DNA from 3 places in the Streptomyces sp. NPDC087300 genome. Region 2 is predicted to be linked to each of the others. Evidence: riboswitches for the same ligand, from Rfam matches in the RefSeq annotation. Region 2 holds a riboswitch; each other region holds the start of a gene.
The links. A riboswitch is a leader RNA that binds a small molecule or an ion and turns the genes downstream of it on or off. The one in region 2 is predicted to bind cobalamin.

Region 1 (6,979 bases), on a different contig from region 2:
TGAGGTCGTGCAGCGCGATGACGCTGGTGACGGGGAGGTCGGCGACCAGTGAGAGCAGGTCGAGCTGGTGCTGGATGTCCAGGTGGTTGGTGGGTTCGTCCAGGAGGAGTTCGCGGGGTTCCTGGGCGAGTGCGCGGGCTATCTGGACGCGCTGGCGTTCGCCGCCGGACAGGGTGTGCCAGGACTGGGCCGCGCGGGAGGCCAGGCCCGTGCGGGTCAGGGCGTCGCGGACGGCGCGTTCGTCTCCGGCCGTCGGCGCCGACCAGGCGCGGCGGTGCGGGATGCGTCCCAGGCGTACGACGTCCGCGACCGTCAACTCGACCTGTGTGTCGGTGTGTTGCTCGACCACGGCGATCCTGCGCGCCACGGCGCGGCGGCCCGTGTCGGCCAGCGCACGGCCGTCCAGGGTGACCACTCCGGAGGCCGGGGCGAGGACGCCCGCCAGGATGCGCAGGAGCGTGGACTTGCCGGAGCCGTTCGGGCCGAGGAGGCCCACCGTGGCGCCGGTCGGCGGGGCGAGGCTCACGCCGTCGACGACCAGGCGCCCGCCCGCCTCCCGGGACACGCGCTCGGCGCGCAGACCCGCCGCCCCCTCGTACGCGTACGTCACGTCACCCTCCTCGTCCGGTACAGCACGACCACGAACGCCGGTACGCCGATCAGCGACGTCACCACGCCCACCGGGACCTCCTGCGGATCCAGGACCGTGCGGGCCAGGGTGTCCACCCAGACGAGGAAGACCGCGCCGGCCAGCGCCGTGACCGGGAGGAGGCGGGCGTGGCCCGAGCCGACGAGCGCGCGGGCCGCGTGCGGCAGGACCAGGCCGACGAAGCCGATGGCGCCCGCGGAGCTCACCAGCACCGCGGTCAGGAGCGCCGTCGTGCAGAGCAGGACCAGGCGGGTGCGGGCGACGCGGACGCCGAGCGCGGCCGCCGCCTCCTGGCCGAAGGCGAAGGCGTCCAGGGTGCGGGCGTGCGAGAGGCAGATGAACAGCGCCGCCGCGAGCACCGCCGCGCACAGCCACACGTCCGTCCAGCCGACCCCGCTGAGCGAGCCGAGCAGCCAGAACAGCACGCCGCGGGTGGTCTCCGCGTCCGCGGCGGTGAGGACGAAGAAGGAGGTCAGCGCGGAGAACAGCTGCATCGCCGCGACGCCGGAGAGGACCACGCGGTCCGTCGTGCCGCCCAGCGTGTGACTCAGGATCAGGACCAGGGCGAACGAACAGAGCGCCCCGATGAAGGCACCGGCCGAGACCGAAAGGACTCCCCCGCCCACGCCGAGCACGACGACCGCGACCGCTCCGGTGGACGCGCCGGAGGAGACCCCGAGCACGAACGGGTCGGCGAGGGGGTTGCGGAGCAGGGACTGCATGACCGCGCCGCAGACCGCGAGTCCGGCGCCGCAGACCGCGGCGAGCAGGGTGCGCGGCATCCGCAGGTTCCAGACGATGCCGTCCCTGATCGGGGTGAGCCGCGCCTCTCCCCCGCCGAGGTGCGCGGCGAGGGCCGACCACACGTCGGGCACGGAGATGTCCGCGGGCCCGATGGTGACGGCCACCGCCACGGAGAGGACGAGGGCCGCGACCCCGGCGAGCCACAGCAGCGCCTGCCGCACCGGGGCGCCCACGGAGGTGGACGCGACCGCGACCTCGACCATGTCCGCGTCCGCCTCCGCGGGTGCCGTCCCGTCCGGCGTCGCGGGTGCCGTCCCGTCCGGCGTCACCGGCGAGGTCCCCCGGGTCACTTCGCGAGGCCGAACTTCCGCAGCCCCGCCGCCACTTGCTCGATCCCGTCGACCGTACGGACCGTCGGGTTCATGGCCTGGCCGCTGAGGAGTACGTAGCGCTTCTTCTTCACGGCGGTCAGGTTCTTGGTCGCCGGGTTCGACTCCAGGAACTTGATCTTCGCAGCGGCGCTCTCCGCCGACTGCGACTTGCGGGTGAGGTCGCCGATGACGAGGACGTCGGGGTCGCGGTCGGCGACGGTCTCCCAGTTGATCTGGGGCCATTCCTCGCGGGTGTCGTCGAAGACGTTCTTCGCGCCGAGCTCGCGCGTGATGATGCCGGGGGCGCCGCAGCAGCCCGCCATGTAGGGGGCGTCGGAGTTGGCGAACCAGTAGAGGAGCTTCGCGTCCGACGCGTCGATGTCGTCGGTGGCCTTCGCGACGCGGCCCTTGAGCCCCGCGACCAGCTTCTCGCCGCGCTTCTCGACGCCGAACACCTTCGCGAGGTCGCGGATCTCGCCGTAGACGGTGTCCATGGTGAGGGTCTTGACGCGCTTGCCGTCGCCGCCGCCGTCGTTGTCCTTGCCCGCGCAGTCGGTCGGCGAGACGTAGACCGGTACGCCCAGCTCGGTGAACTTGGCGCGGTCGGCGACACCGCCCTTGCCGACCGTGTACAGGAAGGAGGCGCTGACGAAGTCCGGCTCCTGGGCGAGGACCTTCTCCAGGGAGGGGTAGCGGTCGGCGAGCCGCTCCACCTTCGCGTTCTCCTTCGCCAGGTTCTTCAGGACCGGGTCGGTCCAGGTGCCGGTGCCCGCCATGCGGTCGGCGAGGCCGAGCGAGAGCAGGATCTCCGTGGAGCCCTGGTCGAGGGAGACGGCCCGCTGCGGCGGCGCCTTGACCTCGGCTTTCTTGCCGCAGGAGGTGACCGCGACCGGATAGCCCGCCGCCTGCTCCCCCGCGCTCTTGCTGGTCTTCTCCGCGGAGCCGCCCCCGCACGCGGTCAGCGCGAGCGCTCCGGCGCAGAGCGCGGCGGACATACGTATAGCGGCGGACATACGTATACGGGTACGGGTACGGGCTGTGGAGGACACACGATCCCTTGAGTCTCACGGCTCATGCGCGGAGCCTGGCCTGCGTCACGCCCTCCGCCGCACGGTGCGCGGGCGGAGGCGCCAGCAGGTCTTCGGACTCGGGGATCGGCCGGGCGGGGCGCCTTCCCGGGCGTCCGTGGACGCCCAGTGGCCGTGGCCCCGCCCGTCCCCCTCACCGCTGCGCGTCAGTTCCGGATTCGCACCGGATTCCCTGGCCCAGGTGTGGGTTTGACTGGCTTGCGCAAGTTATCACGCCTGCTCAGGACGTCGGCCGGGGCCTCGGCTCGCCCCGGTAGGTCCCGAACGACCAGCGGTTCCCCTCCGGGTCGAGGATGCCGAACTCCCGGCTTCCGTACGGTTTGTCCTCGATCTCCGTGGTGATCCGCACGCCCGCCGCGGTGAGTGTGGCGTACAGCTCGTCGACCCGGTCCGTGACCACGTAGGCGCCGGAGGTGCCGGGCTTTCCGCAGGTGCCTTCGGGCGCCGACGGGTCGTACGAACCGAGCATGACGCCGCCGCCCTCGGGCCAGTCGAGCTGGGCGTGGGCGACGCGGTCGCCGTCCTCGTAGACGGCGGTGCGCAGGAAGCCGACGGTGCCGACGAGGAAGTCGATCAGGGCGGGGGCGTCCTCTGCCTGGAGGCCCGCCCAGACGGTCGGGGCGGGGGCCGCTTCAGTCGTGGTGTCGGGTGTGGTGTCCGGTGTGGTGTTCATGGGCCTCAGTCTTCGCCCGGACCGTGCGCCCCGGCTTGGATATTCCGGCACTCTTCGGCCAGCCAGCGGGTCGGGCTCGCCCCCGTGTACTGCCGGAAGTCGCGGACCAGGTGCGAATGGTCGTAGTAGCCGGTGTCGGCCGCGATCCTGGCCAGGTCGGGGCCCCCGCCCGCCGTGACGGAGCGGACCACCGCGGTCCGCGCGTGCTGGAAGCGCATCAGGCGCGCGGCCTGCTTGGGGCTCAGCCCGGTCTCGGCGCGGAACACCGCGGTGAGGCGGCGCTCGCTGAGCGCGACGTGCCGGGACAGGCCGCCGACCGTGCCCGCGCCCCGGTGCCTGGCCAGCCACGCCCAGGCCTCGGCGACCTCGGGGCGCACCGGGTCCGCCCGGTCGGCGGCCGCCACGCGCCGCCGCAGATAGTCGGCGAGGAGGGCGAAGCGGTCCGGCCAGCGGTCGAGGGCACACAGCCGCTCGCGGACCTCGGCGGCCCGGCCGCCGAGGACGTCCGTGCCGCTGGTGACGAGCTCTCCCATGAGCCCGGCGGCGGGCAGACCGAGCAGCGCGCGGGCGGCCAGGGGGTGCACGGCGAGCTGGATGCCCGCCTCGTGCTCGGGCTGCACCACGTAGGCCGGGCTCTGGTGCAGGCCGCCCAGGACGATGTCGGTGCGCACCGCGTCCCCGCCGGTCGCCTGCCCGGGTGTGCTGCCGGTGGCGATGGGGCCTTCGAGGGAGAAGATCACGGTCAGATACGGCGAGGGCAGGCCCCGGTGCAGCCCGGGACGCTGTCCGGCGCTGCGGTAGCCGACCGCCGAGACGACCATGCCGTCGAGCCGGGGAACGGCCCTGACGAACTCGTGGGAGCCCATGCGCCCAGTATGCGCGGGACCACTGACACGGACTCGGCGACGGCCCCGGCGACGACCTCCGCGACCGGGACCGCGGCGCTCCCGGCGCCCGCTGCGGCTACCCGTGTTCACCCGCTCCATGCCCCTCGTGCACGGTGACTTCGATCATGGGAAATGACCGCGCCGCCCCATAGCATTGCGCGCCGCTCCGGACGGGGCCGCACACCGCTCTCAGGAACGGCAGGACACCGCAGACATGGCAGTACGAGCAAAGAACAAGCCCGCCCTCATCGGCGCTCTGGGGGCGCTCGCCGCCGCCGTCCTCGCGGGCAGCGCGCTCTGGCCGACCTCCGAGGCGAACGCGGCGGGCTCCGCCGCGCAGACGGCGAAGGCCGCGAAGGGCGCGGCCGGCGAGCTCACGCACTGGCCGAAGCCGGTGGCGAAGAAGCTCGGCAAGGTCATCGCGAAGAACGACCACAAGGGCGCGTACGCCGTCTTCGACGCGGACAACACGACGTACCGCAACGACCTGGAGGAGTCCCTGCTCCCCTTCCTGGAGATGAAGGGCGTCCTGACCCGCAAGACGATGGACCCGTCCCTGAAGATCATCCCCTTCAAGGACAAGGCCGGGCACAAGGAGAGCCTCTACAGCTACTACAACCGGCTGTGCGAGGTGGACGACCAGGTCTGCTACCCCTGGGCCGCGCAGATCTTCTCCGGCTTCACGCTGAAGGAGCTCAAGGGGTACGTCGACGAGCTCCTGGCGTACAAGAAGCCGATCCCCGCCGAGTACTACGAGGACGGGAAGGTCACCAAGACCGAGGTGAAGCCGCCGGAATTCTCGCGCGGCATGCAGCAGCTCTACAAGACGCTTCAGGCGCACGGCATCGAGGTGTACGTGGTCAGCGCGGCCAGCGAGGACCTGGTGCGCATGGTGCTCGCCGACCCCAAGTACGGCTACGGCGTGAAGCCGCAGAACGTCATCGGCGTCTCGATGCAGCTCAAGGACCGCGAGACCGGCGAAGTGACCAGCTCCCGCAAGGAGATCGCCGAGGGCCGCTTCGGCGAGAAGGACCGCGCCGAGCTCGCGGGCCGCGAGCTGACGCCGAACCTGTGGGCGCCGCTGACCTGGTACGAGGGCAAGCCCGCGGCGATCAACACCTACATCGACGAGTGGAAGAAGCCGGTCCTCGCGGCCGGTGACACCCCGGCGAGCGACGGCCCGATGCTGTTCCACTCGGCCGACGTGCGGCACGGCGGCGTGCGGGTGTGGGTCAACCGCAAGGACTCGTACATGAAGCAGCTCGACGGCATGAAGAAGGAGAACGCCGACCGCCAGCGCGAGTTGGGCCAGAAGGTGACCGCCGACAAGCGGTGGCTGACGGTCACGCCGGACCAGATCGGCTGACGGTCCGAGCGTCTGGCCGCGGCGCGGCACCGCCCGAGCGCCGTGCCGCGTCGCGGGTCAGTCCGTCAACGGCAGGCAGTCGGCGAGCAGTTCGACGACGTCGCGCCAGGCCCGCCGCGCCTGTAGCGGGTGGTGGGCGACGCCGGGGAGCACGGGCTGCTCGTGGTCGACCGGCGGGTGGTGGAAGGCGTGCTGGGCGCCGCCGTAGACCACCATGCGCCAGTCGACGCCCCCGTCCCGCATCTCGGCGGCGAACGCGTCCCGGTGGTCCTGGGACATGATCGGGTCCTCCGATCCGACCCCGGCCCAGACGGGACAGCGGATGCGGGCCGCCTCGCCGGGGCGGCCCGTGACCAGTCCGTTGACCGTCCCGATCGCCTTCAGGTCGACGCCGTCGCGCCCGAGTTCCAGCGCGACGGCGCCGCCGGTGCCGTAGCCGACGGCGGCGATCCGGCCGGGGTCGGTGCGCGGCTCGGCGCGCAGTACGTCCAGGGCCGCGTGGCCGATGTCCCGCAGCCGGTCGGGGTCGGCGAGCAGCGGGGTCACGCGCGCCAGCATCTCCTGCGGGTCGGTGAACCAGTGCCCGCCGCCGTGCAGGTCGAAGGCGAACGTCACGTACCCGAGTTCGGCGAGGGCGTCGGCCCTGCGGCGCTGGACGTCGTTGAGGCCCGGCCCTTCGGGGCCGAGCAGGACCCCGGGCGCGCGGCCCGTTCCCGCGGGCAGCGCGAGGTGTCCGGCCATCGTGAGTCCGTCGGCCGGGTAGGTGACGGTGCGGGTGGTGATCGTGCTGGTGGTGGCGGTGCGGGTGGTGACCTCGTCTGTGCTGGCCTTCGTCATGGGACGGGACTGTAATGATCGTCGGGGACCGGCGGATACGTACTTAGCTGTCGGCAGAGCGGACCGCCGGGGCCACCGGGGGCTACGCCAACTCGGCGAACTCGGCTGCCACTTGGGCGCGGTCGGCGCCGTCCGCGAGGAGCGCGTACAGCAACAGCCTGGCCTTCGGGGCGTCCAGCGTTCCCGCGGAGAGGAGGCCCCGGCCGAGCATGTCGTGTTCGGATCCTGGGCCCCGGTAGGTGTGGCCGAGCAGCGGGCCCGCGCCGGTGCGCGACGCGAGGACCACGGGGATGCGGGCGGCGAGCGCGGCGAGCGGTTCGACCAGCCAGGCGGGTACGTGGCCGGCCCCGAACGCCGCCACGAC
Region 2 (6,979 bases):
CTCGCCGCGCTGGTGTCGGGGACGGGTCTCGTCTGGGCCGCCGCGGCGGCCCAGCGCGGCGCGCTGTCGGTCGGCGACATCACGATCTTCATCGCCGCGATCGCCGGGATGCAGGGCGCGCTCGCCACCGTCGCGAGCGAGATCGCCCAGTCCCACCAGGCGCTCGAACTCTTCGGCCACTACCTCGCCGTCACGCGGGCCCGCCCCGACCTGCCGCTCTCCCCCGCGCCCCGCCCGCTCCCCGCGCTGCGCGAGGGCATCACGCTCCAGGACGTGTGGTTCCGGTACTCGCCCGCGCACGCGTGGGTCCTGCGCGGGGTCACGCTGCACGTTCCGTACGGCGGTTCGCTCGCGCTTGTCGGTCTGAACGGCGCGGGGAAGTCGACCCTGGTGAAGCTCCTGTGCCGGTTCTACGATCCGACGCGCGGCGCCATCCTGTGGGACGGGACGGACCTCCGCGACGTCGATCCCGTGGAGCTGCGACGGCGTATCGGCGCGGTGTTCCAGGACTTCATGCACTACGACATGACGGCCGCCGAGAACATCGCGCTCGGTGACCTGGCCGCCCTCGACGACGAGCCGCGGCTGCGGGCCGCCGCGCACCGCTCCGGCATCCACGAGACGCTCTGCGAACTCCCGCACGGCTACCGGACGTTGCTGTCCCGGACCTTCTTCATGACGTCGGACAGCGAGAACGGTCCCGAGGAAGGCGTGACGCTCTCGGGCGGACAGCGGCAGCGCCTCGCGCTGGCCCGCGCCTTCCTGCGCCACCGCTGCGACCTGATGATCCTCGACGAACCCTCGGCGGGCCTGGACGCCGCCGCGGAGCACGAGATCCACGCCTCCCTGCGGGAACACCGCGGGGCGCGCACGAGCCTGCTCATCTCGCATCGCCTCGGCACACTCAGGGACGCCGACTCGATCGCGGTCCTGAGCGACGGAAGAGTCGTCGAACAGGGCGACCACACGGCCCTGTTGGCATCGGACGGGCGCTACGCCCGGCTGTTCACCCTCCAGGCGTCGGGCTACCGCGAGGAGACGGAACCGACCGCGGTGGGGGCGATCGACCCATGAGAGGACTCGTGAGACGTACAAGGACAGGCCGGGCGCTCGGCGCGATCGCCGCTCTCGGTACGGCACTCGCCACCACCGCGCTCGCGCGTCGTGCGCTGGTCTCCGTCACCGTGCGCGGCCGGAGCATGGAGCCCGCCTACCACGACGGCGACCGCGTCCTGGTGCTGCGCCCGCACGTCCGGGCCCTCGCCGCAGGCCGGGTCATCGTCGTGGAGCGGCCTGGCGCGGGCCACCGCTGGCCTGGGCCGCCGCTGGACCCGGACGCGCGGGCCGCCGCGGTGGCCGACCGCCAGTGGATGATCAAACGCGTGGGCGCCGTCCCGGGAGACCCGACCGGCCCACCACTCCCCCGCACCGGCCCCGTGCCGCCGGGCCGTCTCCTCCTGCTCGGAGACAACCCCCATCACAGCGTCGATTCACGGCAGTTGGGCTACTTCCCCATGGACCGTGTGCTGGGAGTGGTGCTCCGCGCCCGCCCCTGGATCCCGCTTCGGGTCAGGCGCTGAGGCCGACGGGGCCGTGCCGGACCTCCTGCCGCACGTGCTTCGTGACCCCGTAACCGGCCAGCCAGTCCCGCAGCGCGGTCACGTCCCCCTCGTCGAGGAGCGCGGGGTCCACGGTGGTGCGGATCTGGTGGGGGACGCCCGAGTCGAGCAGCAGGCGCAGGCTGCGCTCGGCGGGTGTCGCGCTGTTGCGGACGCCGGTGACCCTGTCGTACGCGTCCGGGTGCGCCTTGGCGTCGAAGCCGACCCAGTCGACGAGCCCTTCGGCGAGCAGCGCGCCGAACCGGCGCGGGTAGGCGCCGCCGGTGTGCAGCCCCACCGCGTGGCCGAGCTCGCGCGCCTGCCGTGCCGCGTCGGCCAGGCCCGGTTGCAGCAGCGGCTCCCCGCCCGAGAAGACGATCCCGTCCAACAGGCTGCGGCGGCGGCCCAGATGGGCGGTCACCGTCGGCCACGGGACCTCGAAGGGCGGGCGCGCCCGCGCGTCGAGCAGCTCCGGGTTGTGGCAGTAGCCGCACCGCCACGGGCAGCCCTGGCAGAAGACGGTGGTGACCAGCTTGCCCGGCCAGTCGCAGGTGGAGAGCCGGGCCCAGCCGCCGACGCGGATCACGCCGGGACCACCGTGCGCTCCTGGAAGTGGGTGCGCTCGGCGTGCTCGCCCTTCTTGCCGATGTTGAAGGAGGAGACCGGGCGGTGGTAGCCCATGACGCGGGTCCAGACCTCGCAGTCGCCGCCGCAGGACGGGCAGTTGGCGCGCTCACCGGCGAGGTAGCCGTGCTCGGGGCAGATGGAGAAGGTGGGCGTCACCGTCAGATAGGGCAGCGAGAACCGCTCCAGAGAGCGGCGCACGAGGGTGCGGCACGCCTCGGCGGTCGAGACGCGCTCGGACATGTACAGGTGGAGGACGGTGCCGCCGGTGTACTTGGTCTGGAGTTCGTCCTGCCGCTCCAGCGCCTCGAAGGGGTCGTCGGTCCAACCGACCGGCAGCTGTGAGGAGTTCGTGTAGTACGGGTTGGTGTCGGTGCCCGCCTGGAGGATGTCGGGGAAGCGTCGGTGGTCCTCCTTCGCGAAGCGGTAGGTGGTGCCTTCGGCGGGGGTGGCCTCCAGGTTGTACAGGTGGCCGGTCCGCTCCTGGAACTCGACCATGCGCGCCCGGACGTGGTCGAGGAGGCGGACGGCGAGCGCGTGCCCCTCGGGCGTGGTGATGTCGTGGGCGTCGTGCGTGAAGTTGCGGATCATCTCGTTGACGCCGTTCACGCCGATGGTGGAGAAGTGGTTGCGCAGGGTACCCAGGTAGCGCTTGGTGTGCGGGAAGAGTCCGCCGTCGATCAGGTCCTGCACGGTGACGCGCTTGATCTCCAGGCTGTCGCGGGCGAGGCCGAGCAGCCGGTCGAGCGCGTCGTACAGGCCCTGTTCGTCGCCCGCGTGCAGGTGGCCCAGGCGCGCGCAGTTGACCGTGACGACGCCGAGGGACCCGGTCTGCTCCGCGCTGCCGAACAATCCGTTGCCGCGCTTGAGCAGTTCGGTGAGGTCCAGTTGGAGGCGGCAGCACATGGAGCGGATCATGCCGGGGTTCAGGCCGGAGTTGATGAAGTTCTGGAAGTACGGGAGCCCGTACTTCGCGGTCATCTCGAAGAGCCGCCGGGCGTTGTCGCTCTCCCAGGGGAAGTCGTCGGTGATGTTGTAGGTCGGGATCGGGAAGGTGAAGACCCGCCCCGTGGCGTCGCCCGCCGTCATGACGTCGATGTACGCGCGGTTGATCAGGTCCATCTCGTGCTGGAGCTCGCCGTAGCCGAAGTCCGCCTCCACGCCGCCGATCACCGGCACCTGCTCGCGCAGGTCCTCGGGGCAGGTCCAGTCGAAGGTGAGGTTGGTGAACGGCGTCTGGGTGCCCCAGCGCGACGGCACGTTGAGGTTGTGCACCATCTCCTGCATGCACTGGTGGACCTGCTCGTACGTCATGGAGTCGACGCGGACGAACGGCGCCATGTAGGTGTCGAAGGAGCTGAACGCCTGCGCCCCGGCCCATTCGTTCTGCAGCGTGCCGAGGAAGTTGACGATCTGTCCGACGGCGGAGGAGAAGTGGCGCGGCGGGGCGGAGTCGATCTGCCCCGGCACCCCGTTGAAGCCCTCGGCGAGGAGCGTGCGCAGGGACCAGCCCGCGCAGTAGCCGGAGAGCATGTCCAGGTCGTGTATGTGGAGGTCGCCCTCGCGGTGGGCGCGGCCCACGGCGTCCGGGTAGACCTGGTCGAGCCAGTAGTTGGCGACGACCTTGCCGGCCGTGTTCAGGATGAGTCCACCGAGCGAATAGCCCTGATTGGCGTTGGCGTTGACCCGCCAGTCACTGCGGTCCAGGTACTCGGTCACCGAGTCCACGGCGTCGATCTGCGTCACGTCAGCCCTCCCACGAGGCGTCCGGAATGTGTGCGGGGCCGCCGCGCGGTCCGCGCGGCGGCCGTCGGCAGGTATCGGGCTCGGGCCCCCGAGAGGGCCCATACCGTTGCGGGGCAGCTCCGGATTCGCACCGGATTCCCTGTTGTCCCGGCCGCGGACGCTGAAGCGCCGCTGTCGCCGAACCGACGTCCGTCACACTACATCTAGTGTTATGTCCGACATGCCGACCGAAGATGTTGGGTGACGTTGGTCCGGCGTGGGAATGACTTTGGTCCTCGCGTGACCCGCTCAGGCGTCCGTCGGCGCCACGATGCGCAGCAGATACGTGTCCATGATCCAGCCGTGCCTGGCCCGCGCCTCGGACCGCAACCGCCGGATGCGGTCCGCCACTTCCGCGAGCCGGCCCGCGACGAGCAGTTCGTCGGGCGTGCCGAGGTAGGCGCCCCAGTAGATCCACACGTCGTCCCCCTCGACCTGGGTGAACGACTCGTGCGCGTCGAGCATGACGACGATGTCCCCGTCGTCGTTCTGGCCCACGTCGGAGAGGCGGCGGGCGGGGGTGATGTGCAGCGGTCGGCCCACCTGATTCAGCGGGATGCGGTGCCGGGCGGCGAGCGTCGAGACGCTGGTGATCCCGGGCACGACCTCGACGCTCGCGGACACCGAGCCGCGCGCCTCGATGTCGTTGAGGATCCCGAGCGTGCTGTCGTACAGCGAGGGGTCGCCCCATACGAGGAAGGCGCCGGTCTCCCCCGCGCTCATCTCCTCGCGCATCAGCCGCTCGAAGAGGTCCGCGCGACGGGTCCGCCAGTCCTGGACGGCGGAGGTGTAGTCGGAGCGGTCCATGGGGCGCCGGTCCCTGCTCGGGTCCGTCACCTCCACCACCCGGTAGGGCTGCTGCCCGTGCTCCTGAAGCATGCTGTGCCGCAGGTCGGTCAGCGAGGACTTGTCCTGCCCCTTGCCGACGATGAAGAAGACGTCGGTCCTGCGGATGGCCTTCACCGCGCCCAGGGTCAGCTGGTCGGGGTCGCCCGCACCGATGCCTATGACGAGGATCTGGCGTCGTTCTGTGGTCATGGGCCGAAGTCTGGCAGGTGCGGCACGACGAAAATCTCTTCGCCCCGGCCGGTCACCGCCCTACTGTGGCGCGGTGACGACTCAGATGATCATCCTCAACGGCGGTTCCAGCTCGGGGAAGACCGGGATCGTGCGCTGCCTGCAGGACGTGCTCCCCGATCCGTGGCTGGCCTTCGGTATCGACTCGCTCATCGAGGCGCTGCCCGCGAAGACACAGGCGTCGGAGGACGGCATCGAGTTCGGCGCGGACGGCGGGGTGAGCGTCGGGACCGACTTCCGTGCGCTGGAGGCGGCCTGGATGGCGGGGCTCGTGGCGATGGCCGGGTCCGGTGCGCGGATCATCGTCGACGACGTCTTCCTGAGCGGCGCGGCGAGCCAGCAGCGGTGGCGCGACGCCGTCGGTGACACCGACGTCCTGTGGGTGGGCGTCCGGTGCGACAGCGAGGTCGCCGCGGCCCGTGAGGTCGCGCGGGGCGACCGCACCAAGGGGATGGCCGCGTCGCAGGCGCGGCTCGCGCACGAGGGCGTGGCCTACGACCTGGAGGTGGACACGACCCGCACCGAGTCCCTGACCTGCGCTCGGACCATCGCGGCGCGGGTGGCCTGACGGCCTCGGCCCGTCAGGAGCGGAATCGCCCGCCCCGGCCGACCGCCACACCGGCGGAGCGGGCCCCGCCCGGCCTCGTACGTCAGTCGGCCCTCTTGTCCCCCGCCGCCGGACGACCACGGGCCAGCATCACGAAGCCGACGAGAGCGGCGGCCGAGGCGACCGTCTGGATGACCGCCAGGGGAACCGCGCCGGAGGCGACCCCCGCGAGCGGCGACACCAGGGCGCCGACGAGGAACGAGGACGCGCCGAGGAGGGCCGACGCCGCGCCCGCCGCGTGCGCGGTGCGGTTCATGGCGAGCGCGTTGGCGTTGCCGATGAGCAGTCCGAGGCCGGCGACGGAGACGAACAGGACCGCGCAGACCGGCACGAGACCGGTGTCGCCGAACCAGCCCGCGCCCAGCGCCAGCAAACTCGCACCGGCGATGACCAGCAGTGCGAGCCCGGCGGTGACGACGGCGTGCACGGGGAACCTGCGGACCAGGACCCGGCCGTTGAGCTGGCCGACGCCGACCATGCCCACGGCGTTGAGGCCGAACAGCAGGGCGTACGTCCGCGGCGATGCCCCGTAGAGCTCCTGGAGGACGAACGGCGATGCGGCGAGGTAGGCGAAGAACGCGGCGAACGCCCCGCCCGCGGCGAGCAGACAGCCCAGGAACACGCGGTCCCTGGTGAGCGCGCCCATCTCGGCGAGGCCGAGCCCTCGACGGCGGCGTGCCGCGGGCGCCAGGGTCTCGGGCAGGCCGCGGGCGACCAGGAGGACGAGGAGCAGCCCGAGGACGGCGAGGGCGACGAAGACGCCGCGCCAGTCGGTGACGTGCAGCAGTTGGGCCCCGAAGAGCGGGGCGACGGCGGGCGCGACGCCGGAGATCAGCATGAGTGAGGAGAAGACCCGGGCGATCTCCACTCCCTCGTACAGATCGCGGACCACGGCGCGGGCGACGACCACACCGGCGGCGCCCGCCGCGCCCTGCACGAACCGCAGGCCGATCAGGAGGTCGGCGCGCGGGGCGAGGGCGCAGGCGGCGGAGGCGACGGCATAGAGGGTCATGCCGGTGAGCAGCGGGCGGCGCCGGCCAAGGCGGTCGCTGAGGGGGCCGACGACGAGCTGCCCGAGCGCCATGCCGACCAGGCACGAGGTGAGCGTGAGCTGCACGACGACGGCGGTGGTGTCGAAGGTGCCCGCGACGTCGGGCAGCGCGGGCAGATACACGTCGGAGGAGAGGGACGGCAGCGCGGTGAGGCCCGCGAGGACGAGGAAGACGAACAGGGTCCCCCGCGCGCGGGGCGGAGCCTTCGGGGCCTGGACGCCGGCCGTGTTTCGGGC
Region 3 (6,979 bases), 360 kb from region 2:
TCGAGGCGTAGACCGGCTTCTTCGCTGCCTTCTCCAGCGCCTTCTTCCGGTCCTTGCCGACCTCCTTGTCCTTGGCCAGGGAGGTGAACAGATCGGCGGCCTGCGGGAACTGCCAGCTCACGTTCGCCCTGTCCGACGGCACGTCGGCCTCGCGCGGGTAGTTGGGCACGGTGAGGAAGGTCAGCCGGTCCTTGGGGATGCCCTTGAGTTCGGAGGCGAGGCCGTAGAGCGGCTTGATGCCGGCCAGGGACTTGTCCGTGGTGAGGGAGTCCGTGGCGGACTGCAGGAATCCGTAGAGGGCCTTGGGGTTGGTGAGCTTGGACTGGGCCTTCGCGGCCAGCGCGTCCATGAACTCCTGCTGGCGGCCGATGCGGCCGAGGTCGGAGCCGTCGCCGACGCTGTAGCGGGTGCGTACGTAGCCCAGCGCCTTCTCGTCCTTCACCGTCTGGCAGCCCGCCTCCATGTCGAGGTGCGCCTTCTTGTCGTGGATCGCCTGCTCGGGGCAGACCTCGATGCCGTCGAGGGCATTGACCATGCCCTTGAAGCCTTGGAAGTCGATGGACATGAAGTGGTCCATGCGCAGGCCCGTGCGCGCCTCGATCGTCTTTATGGTGCAGGCCGCCGCGCTGGCGACCTCGCCGGTGCTGCCGCCGATCGAGAACGCCTCGTTGATCTTGAAGTGGTGGGCGGGTGCCTTGCTGCCGTTGCCCTTGTCACAGGTGGGGATCTGCACCCAGGAGTCGCGCGGGAAGGAGACGACGGTGGCCCACTCACGGTCGGCGGGGATGTGCACGACCATCAGCGTGTCCGACTGCATGGTCGTCAGGTCCTTGCCGTACTTGGCGTTGGCGCCGTCACGGCTGTCCGATCCGACGACCAGGATGTTCTTCGAACCAGGGCTGAGGTTCTCGGGACGGTCGCCGCCGAGCTTGTTGTCGACGTCCGCGGCGTTGATGTTGTTGTCGAGATCCGTGTATATCCACGCGCCGATCCCGGCCACCGCGAGGATCAGGACGGAGAAGGTCCCCGCGACCCAGAACAGGATCCGTCCCCGCCGCGTCAGCCGGGTGGAGCGCCCTTTGGCGGCACCGCGCGCACCGCGCCGCGCACCGCCCCCCGTACCGCCCCGACCCTGACCACGCCTACGTGCGCCCGTCCCACCCACCCGCGAACCTCCAGATCTCGCCCGTCACACGACTGTCGCACGGCATCACAGATCACCCGATCGAGTCGAATGCCGGAACTCTACAGTCTTGTAGAACTAAGTGATCCGGAGCCGCGTAGCATCCCTCTTCGGCGAAAATCACCAGGAGCAAGCTGTGGGCAACTTACCTGGGGAACCTGAAGGAGCGGCAGTGAAAGGTGTGCCAGTGCGCACGCGGGACGAGCGGGCACGGGACAACGGGGCACGGGGCGAAGGCCTTCAGGGCAATCCGGGTCAGGCCGCCGAACGGCCTCTCGGCGGCCGCAACCGCACCGCGCGGGTCAGCGGCTTCTTCGCCCTCGGCGGTGTCGCCCTCCTCGGCAACTTCGCCACCGGCATCGCCTGGATCAACCCCGGCGTCTTCCTCACCCTGGCCGCCCTGTCCGCCCTCGTCGCCATCCCCACGGGCCACGTCGCCCGCTTCCGGGGCCGCCGTCTCGCCGGCGAGGGCCGCGGGCTCGCCCTCGCCGGGATCCTGACCGGCTGGCTGGTGCTGCTGGTCTGCGCGGTGGCGGTGCTCGCCTTCGTCGGGCTTATCGCCGGACTCGCGGTCCTCTCGGACGGCTCCTGACCGCGCGGGCCGTCAGCCTCCGTAGCGCAGCGCGATCGTGTCGCCCGCGCCGATCACCGTGGCACGGCTCGCCGCGCCGGACGCCGCACCGTCGACGCTCGACCGCCACTGCGAACTGCCGTTGTTCGTCTTGCCGTTCAGGGATGTGACAGCGCCCGCGCCGCTGCTCGGGGTGAGCCCCGTGACACAGCCCGCGGGGGTGGCGGAGGCCCCCGCCGCGTCGAGGACGGCACCGAGCGTCGTGGTCGTGGCGTCCGGCGTGAAGGCGACGGAGCAGACCTTCAGCGCGGTGCCGTCGTCGACCGTCAGGGCGAGGCTGGTGCGGGTGCCGGGGGTGAAGGCGTCGGTGGCCGTCCAGCGCGGGGCGCCCGCGGTGGCCGGCGTCGGCGGCGCCGTCGCGAAGCCGCCGCCCGCGACCGCGCGCAGGCCGTCGATCGAGGCGTACGCGGAGGGCACGGTGTCGGTGGGCAGGTACTTGAAGCCGCCGCCCGGCTTGAACTGCTGGGCGATCAGGAAGTCCACCGGGGTCTTGCCCGCCCGGGTGAGGAAGTCTCCGGTCTGCGGGTTGATGCCGCAGGCGTTGAGGCCGGAGACCGCCCAGCCGTTGGAGTCCGTGTTCGCGCCGAACATCGCGTCGAAGGCACCGGAGTTGTTGATGAGCTTCGACTTGAGGAAGCCCTTGGCCTTGGTGACGGCCGGGTCGGTGGCGGGCACCCCGGACACGCACAGGGAGGCCATGGCGGCGCCGGTCATGTCGATGTCGCTGGGCTTGGCCAGCGCGTCGGGGTCGCCCTCGGCCTTGCTGAAGTTCCACCCGCCGTCATCGTGCTGGTTGGCCCGCACCGTACCGACGGAGCGGTCGAGCAGGGCCTGGGGGACGCGCTGGGCGCCGGACGGCGTCTTGGCCCCCGCGAGCGCGAGCAGCGCGAAGACCGTGCCGTTGAAGTTGGCGGGCGAACCCCAGTAGCCCGGCGCGGAGTTCTGCCAGTACGCGTAGGTGTCGGCGATCAGGTTGCGGCTCGCGGAGACCCGGGCCGGGTCGATCCCCGCGGAGTAGGCGTTGATGATGCCGCGCTCGAAGTCGGTGACCACCGGCGAGCTGCCGGGCCAGGCCGGGTCGGCCAGGTGGGCCCGGTAGACGGTACGGGCGTTCTTCGTGGTGTCGCCGTTCGGCGTGACGTCGACGGCGGCGGTGCCCGCGGCGGCGAGGGCGGAGAACGCCCACTCGTTGGACAGGCCCGCGCCCGCGTAGGAGCCGTCGGCTCCCTGGAGGGATCTGAGATAGGTCACGCCGTTGGTCTTGGAGGTGGCTATCTGGCCGGGCGAGGCCGTCGCCGCGGCGGGCACCGCCGTCAGGGCGAGCGCCGTGAGCGCGGCGGGCACGGACAGCAGGGCGCGGCGGGCCGCGGAGGTCGTGGCGGGGCGTGCGGTGGGCACGGCGGAGCAGGCGGAAGTCAGGGCGGAGTGCGTGGAGTTCATGGCGGGGTGCTCCCGGGAAGAGGGGGCGTCGGCCGCACATCCGTCACCGACGCGTCCCGCGTACGCACGGCGTACGAGGGAGCGGGCGGGGACGACACGTGGCCGTCGCCCGAGCGCGTGATGCGACGTCCTTGATTGCAGGGCCGGTCGGGCATTCGGGCTCGTCCCGGCCCCCCGGCCGGTCCACACCGCTGCGCGTCAGCTCTGGACTCCCACCAGATTCCCCCGCTCGGCAGCACGGGAGGTTACTCGAACCTCACAGGTCCCGCACACCCTTGTCACCTCATTCGCAACTGTGCTCTAATTCGCCCGAATCTGAACTCAGTTACCAGGGGAAGCCGGTCGAAGTCCGGCGCTGACCCGCAACCGTAGGTTCGCCGAGCACCTCAAGTGCCCGGCGGGCGAGCCGGATTACCTGGACCGAGGCACGAAACGACTGACGCCGTCGCGGACTACGGTGTGGTACGGACGGTTCCCGACGCGGGCTTCGGCCCTCGGACCGGCTGATCACATGAACCCCGCCACGGCCGAGGCCCAGGGGGGCAGTGGTGGGGCAGAGAGCCGGGAGTCCGGGCCGGGGCGTGCGCGCGAGATGCGTGTCGCTGCTGTGTGCGGCCGCCGTGGCGGTGGGCGGCGGGACACTGCTCATCGGCCGCGCCACCCCCGCGGCCGCCGATCCGATGGCGAAGTGCACGGCCACCAAGGGCGCGGTCGTCGCGGTGGACTTCGGCGACTGGGGCGGCGGTGTCGTCCGCGGCTGCGACGCCACCCCGACCACCGGCTACGACCTGCTGCACGAGGCCGGTTTCAGCACCACGGGGACCGAGCACGACGGCCCCGCCTTCATCTGCCGCCTCGGCCACGCGGACTTCGACTCCGGCAAGCGCTACCCCGCCCCGGCCCAGGAGGCGTGCAAGCTGACGCCGCCCGCCTCCGCCTACTGGTCGTACTGGATCGCGCCGCGCGGCCAGGACTACTGGACGTACAGCCCGCTCGGCGCGATGAGCCAGCGGCCGAAGAACGGGTCGGTGGAGGCCTGGGTGTTCGGCGCGACGGACCCGGACGGCACCAGCGGAGGACCCTCGTTCACGCCCGCCCAGGTCCGGGCGGGCGGCGGGACCGACCCCGGCGACAACCCGCCCGACGTCGAGCCCGGCGAGGTGGACCTCAAGGCGGCGGACGCCTGGCTCAGGAGCCGCCTCACCGACGGCGACCACGTCCGTGACGAGGGTGCGGAAGGCCCGGAGGGCGCCAACCTGTACCAGACGGCGCACACCGCACTCGCGCTCGCCGCGTCCGGCGGCAAGAGCGACACCCTGAACAGGACACGCGCCTATCTGGCAGCGCGCACCGAGGAGTTCGCCTATCCGCGGGGCACCGACAAGGCCCCCGACCCGGCGGGCGCGGCCCTGCTCGCGCTGCTCGCCGAGAGCACCGGGGGCGACCCGCACTCCTTCGGCGGGCACAACCTCGTGGGCGACCTCGGCAAGAGCGTGTGCACCTCCGGGGGCACCTCCGACTGCGTCGGCAAGGGCGACTTCCCCGGTGTGGGCGACGTGGAGACCCAGGCCCTCGCCGTGCTCGCGCTGCACCGCGCGGGCCGCAGGATCCCCGCCGACGCCGTCACCCGGGTCGCCGCCCACCTGTGCAAGGACGGCGGCTTCAGCCCGACGCTGATCCGGGACGGCGACACCTGCACCTACAGCGACCCCGCCACCACCCCGTACGCGATCATCGCCCTCCAGCAGGCGGGCGGCCACTCCGACGTGGTGGCCAAGGCCCGCAAGAGCCTGCGCGCCGCCCAGCTGCCCAGCGGGGCCTTCGGCGCGTACGCGGGGGTGACCGAAGGCGACGTGAACGCCACCGCCAAGTCCGCCCAGGCCCTGCGGCTGCTCGGCGACACGGTGCGCGCGGACGCCGCGGTGTCCTGGCTCTCCCGGCAGCAGACGAAGTCCGGCGGCTTCGGCTTCGATCAGGGCGCGAGCGATCCGGAGCTCTATCCCACCTGGGCCGCCGTCGTCGCCGGAGCGCGCACCAGCCTGGCGGCGCTCACGGCGAAGGACCCGACGCGGCCGCCGACGACCGACCCGACGGACCCGACCGACCCGACCGACCCGCCGACCGGCGGCCCGAACCCGCCCTGGCAGCCCGGGGAAGGCCCCGACCTGAAGAAGGGCACCGCGTACCTCACCGCGGCGTCCCGCCTCAAGAAGGGTCACTACTACGAGAACGTCGCGGGGACCGGGTTCGCCGACTACGGCCTGACCATCGACGGCGGCTACGCCCTCGCGGCCACAGGGCACGACGACGAGGCGCTGCGCGGCATCGTCGACTTCCTCGACGGCCGGGGCAAGGACGGCTCGACACCGGGCCGTTCCGTCAACGACTGGACGGGCGTGGGCACTTCGCACGCCGCGGGCGGCTCGCTCGGCAAGGTGGCGGTGCTCGCGCAGACCGTCGGCCGCGATCCGCGGAAGTTCGCGGGCCAGGACCTGATCGCGGCGCTCGACAAGGCGGTGTGCGAGGCGCCGAGCCGGGCTCCGGACCGCAGCTGCCCCGCCAAGGGCGCGTACACGTACGCCCCTTCGGTGTTCTCGCAGTCCCTCGGCGTCATCGCCCAACTGCGGGCCGGTGAGAAGGCGTCGGCGGCCGCACCCGTCGCGTATCTGCGCGGTCTTCAGCACTCCTCCGGCGCCTGGCCCAGCCTCATTCCCTCGACCGGCGACTCCGAGGTGGACTCCACCGCGATGGCCGCCATGGCCCTCGACCTGGTGCAGGACGCCGCGTCCGAGAAGGCGGTCGACAAGGCGCTCGCCTGGATCGCCACCAAGCAGCTTCCCGGCGGCGGCTTCCCCGGCGCTTCGGGCAACTCCGTCAACTCGGCGGCCCTCGCGGTGCAGGGGCTCTCCCTGGACGCGGCGAAGTACGGCGACGAGATCAAGAAGGCCCGCAAGTTCCTCGCCGGACAGCAGAACGCGGACGGCGGCCTGAACGTCGCGGCGGGCGGCCAGCGCGGCTCGGACGTGCGCGCCTCCACCCAGGGCCTGGGCGGGGCGGTCGGCACCTCGTTCGGCACGCTCGCCAGGGACCTGGACGGCACGACGCCCCAGCCGCCCGGCGACGGCGGCCCCTCCGCCGGCGGACCGTCCGGCGGTGCGACGCCCGACATCGTCACGCCCGGCGAGGACGGACCCGGCGATCCCTCGGCCGGCGGCCCCTCGCCCGACGGCGCGCTCGCTTCGACCGGCGCTCAACTGGCGGGAGTCGCGCTGGCCGCCGTCGCCCTGTGCCTCGCCGGGTGGCGCACGGTCGTCGTCGCCCGCCGCCGCAGCGCCACCACAGGAGGCCACCAGTGATCCCCCGCGTCCTGCGCACCCTCGCGAGCGCGGCCTGCGCCCTGACCCTGACCGCCGCGGCCCTCACCGCGACGGCCGCCCCCGCCGGTGCCGCTCCCCAGCCCATGGGGCGGTGCACCACCAGCTCGGGCGCCGTGCTCGCGGTCGACTTCAGCGACTGGGGCGGGCCGATCCTGCGCTCCTGCGGCAGCACCCCGACCACCGGCTACGAACTGCTCAACCAGGGCGGCTGGCGCACCACGGGCACCGGCCACGACGGCCCCGCGTTCATCTGCCGGATCGGCTACAGCGGCTACAAGGGCGGCAAGCAGTTCCCGACGGCCGCGCAGGACGACTGCGTCCTGACGCCGCCCGCCTCCGCGTACTGGT

Region 1: it holds a riboswitch for cobalamin, as region 2 does, so the genes downstream of both, ACIO9J_RS19375 (ABC transporter substrate-binding protein) here and ACIO9J_RS23895 (ribonucleoside triphosphate reductase) in region 2, are expected to answer to the same signal.
Region 3: it holds a riboswitch for cobalamin, as region 2 does, so the genes downstream of both, ACIO9J_RS22265 (prenyltransferase/squalene oxidase repeat-containing protein) here and ACIO9J_RS23895 (ribonucleoside triphosphate reductase) in region 2, are expected to answer to the same signal.

The regions. Positions count from the first base shown of each region.
Region 1 covers NZ_JBIUYI010000004.1:802,840-809,818, reverse strand. The annotation lists gene ACIO9J_RS19385 (ABC transporter ATP-binding protein) at 1-610, opposite strand, end outside; gene ACIO9J_RS19380 (FecCD family ABC transporter permease) at 607-1,656, opposite strand; gene ACIO9J_RS19375 (ABC transporter substrate-binding protein) at 1,740-2,777, opposite strand; cobalamin riboswitch at 2,879-3,065, opposite strand; gene ACIO9J_RS19370 (VOC family protein) at 3,073-3,525, opposite strand; gene ACIO9J_RS19365 (helix-turn-helix domain-containing protein) at 3,531-4,391, opposite strand; gene ACIO9J_RS19360 (haloacid dehalogenase-like hydrolase) at 4,627-5,778, shown strand; gene ACIO9J_RS19355 (dienelactone hydrolase family protein) at 5,836-6,615, opposite strand; gene ACIO9J_RS19350 (asparaginase) at 6,698-6,979, opposite strand, start outside.
Region 2 covers NZ_JBIUYI010000005.1:798,694-805,672, reverse strand. The annotation lists gene ACIO9J_RS23910 (ABC transporter ATP-binding protein) at 1-1,074, shown strand, start outside; gene ACIO9J_RS23905 (S26 family signal peptidase) at 1,083-1,580, shown strand; gene ACIO9J_RS23900 (anaerobic ribonucleoside-triphosphate reductase activating protein) at 1,570-2,184, opposite strand; gene ACIO9J_RS23895 (ribonucleoside triphosphate reductase) at 2,181-3,968, opposite strand; cobalamin riboswitch at 4,017-4,170, opposite strand; gene cobF (precorrin-6A synthase (deacetylating)) at 4,257-5,045, opposite strand; gene cpt (chloramphenicol phosphotransferase CPT) at 5,131-5,652, shown strand; gene ACIO9J_RS23880 (Bcr/CflA family efflux MFS transporter) at 5,735-6,979, opposite strand, start outside.
Region 3 covers NZ_JBIUYI010000005.1:441,917-448,895, reverse strand. The annotation lists gene ACIO9J_RS22280 (LCP family protein) at 1-1,042, opposite strand, end outside; gene ACIO9J_RS22275 (DUF4190 domain-containing protein) at 1,356-1,775, shown strand; gene ACIO9J_RS22270 (hypothetical protein) at 1,788-3,254, opposite strand; cobalamin riboswitch at 3,536-3,692, shown strand; gene ACIO9J_RS22265 (prenyltransferase/squalene oxidase repeat-containing protein) at 3,935-6,610, shown strand; gene ACIO9J_RS22260 (hypothetical protein) at 6,607-6,979, shown strand, end outside.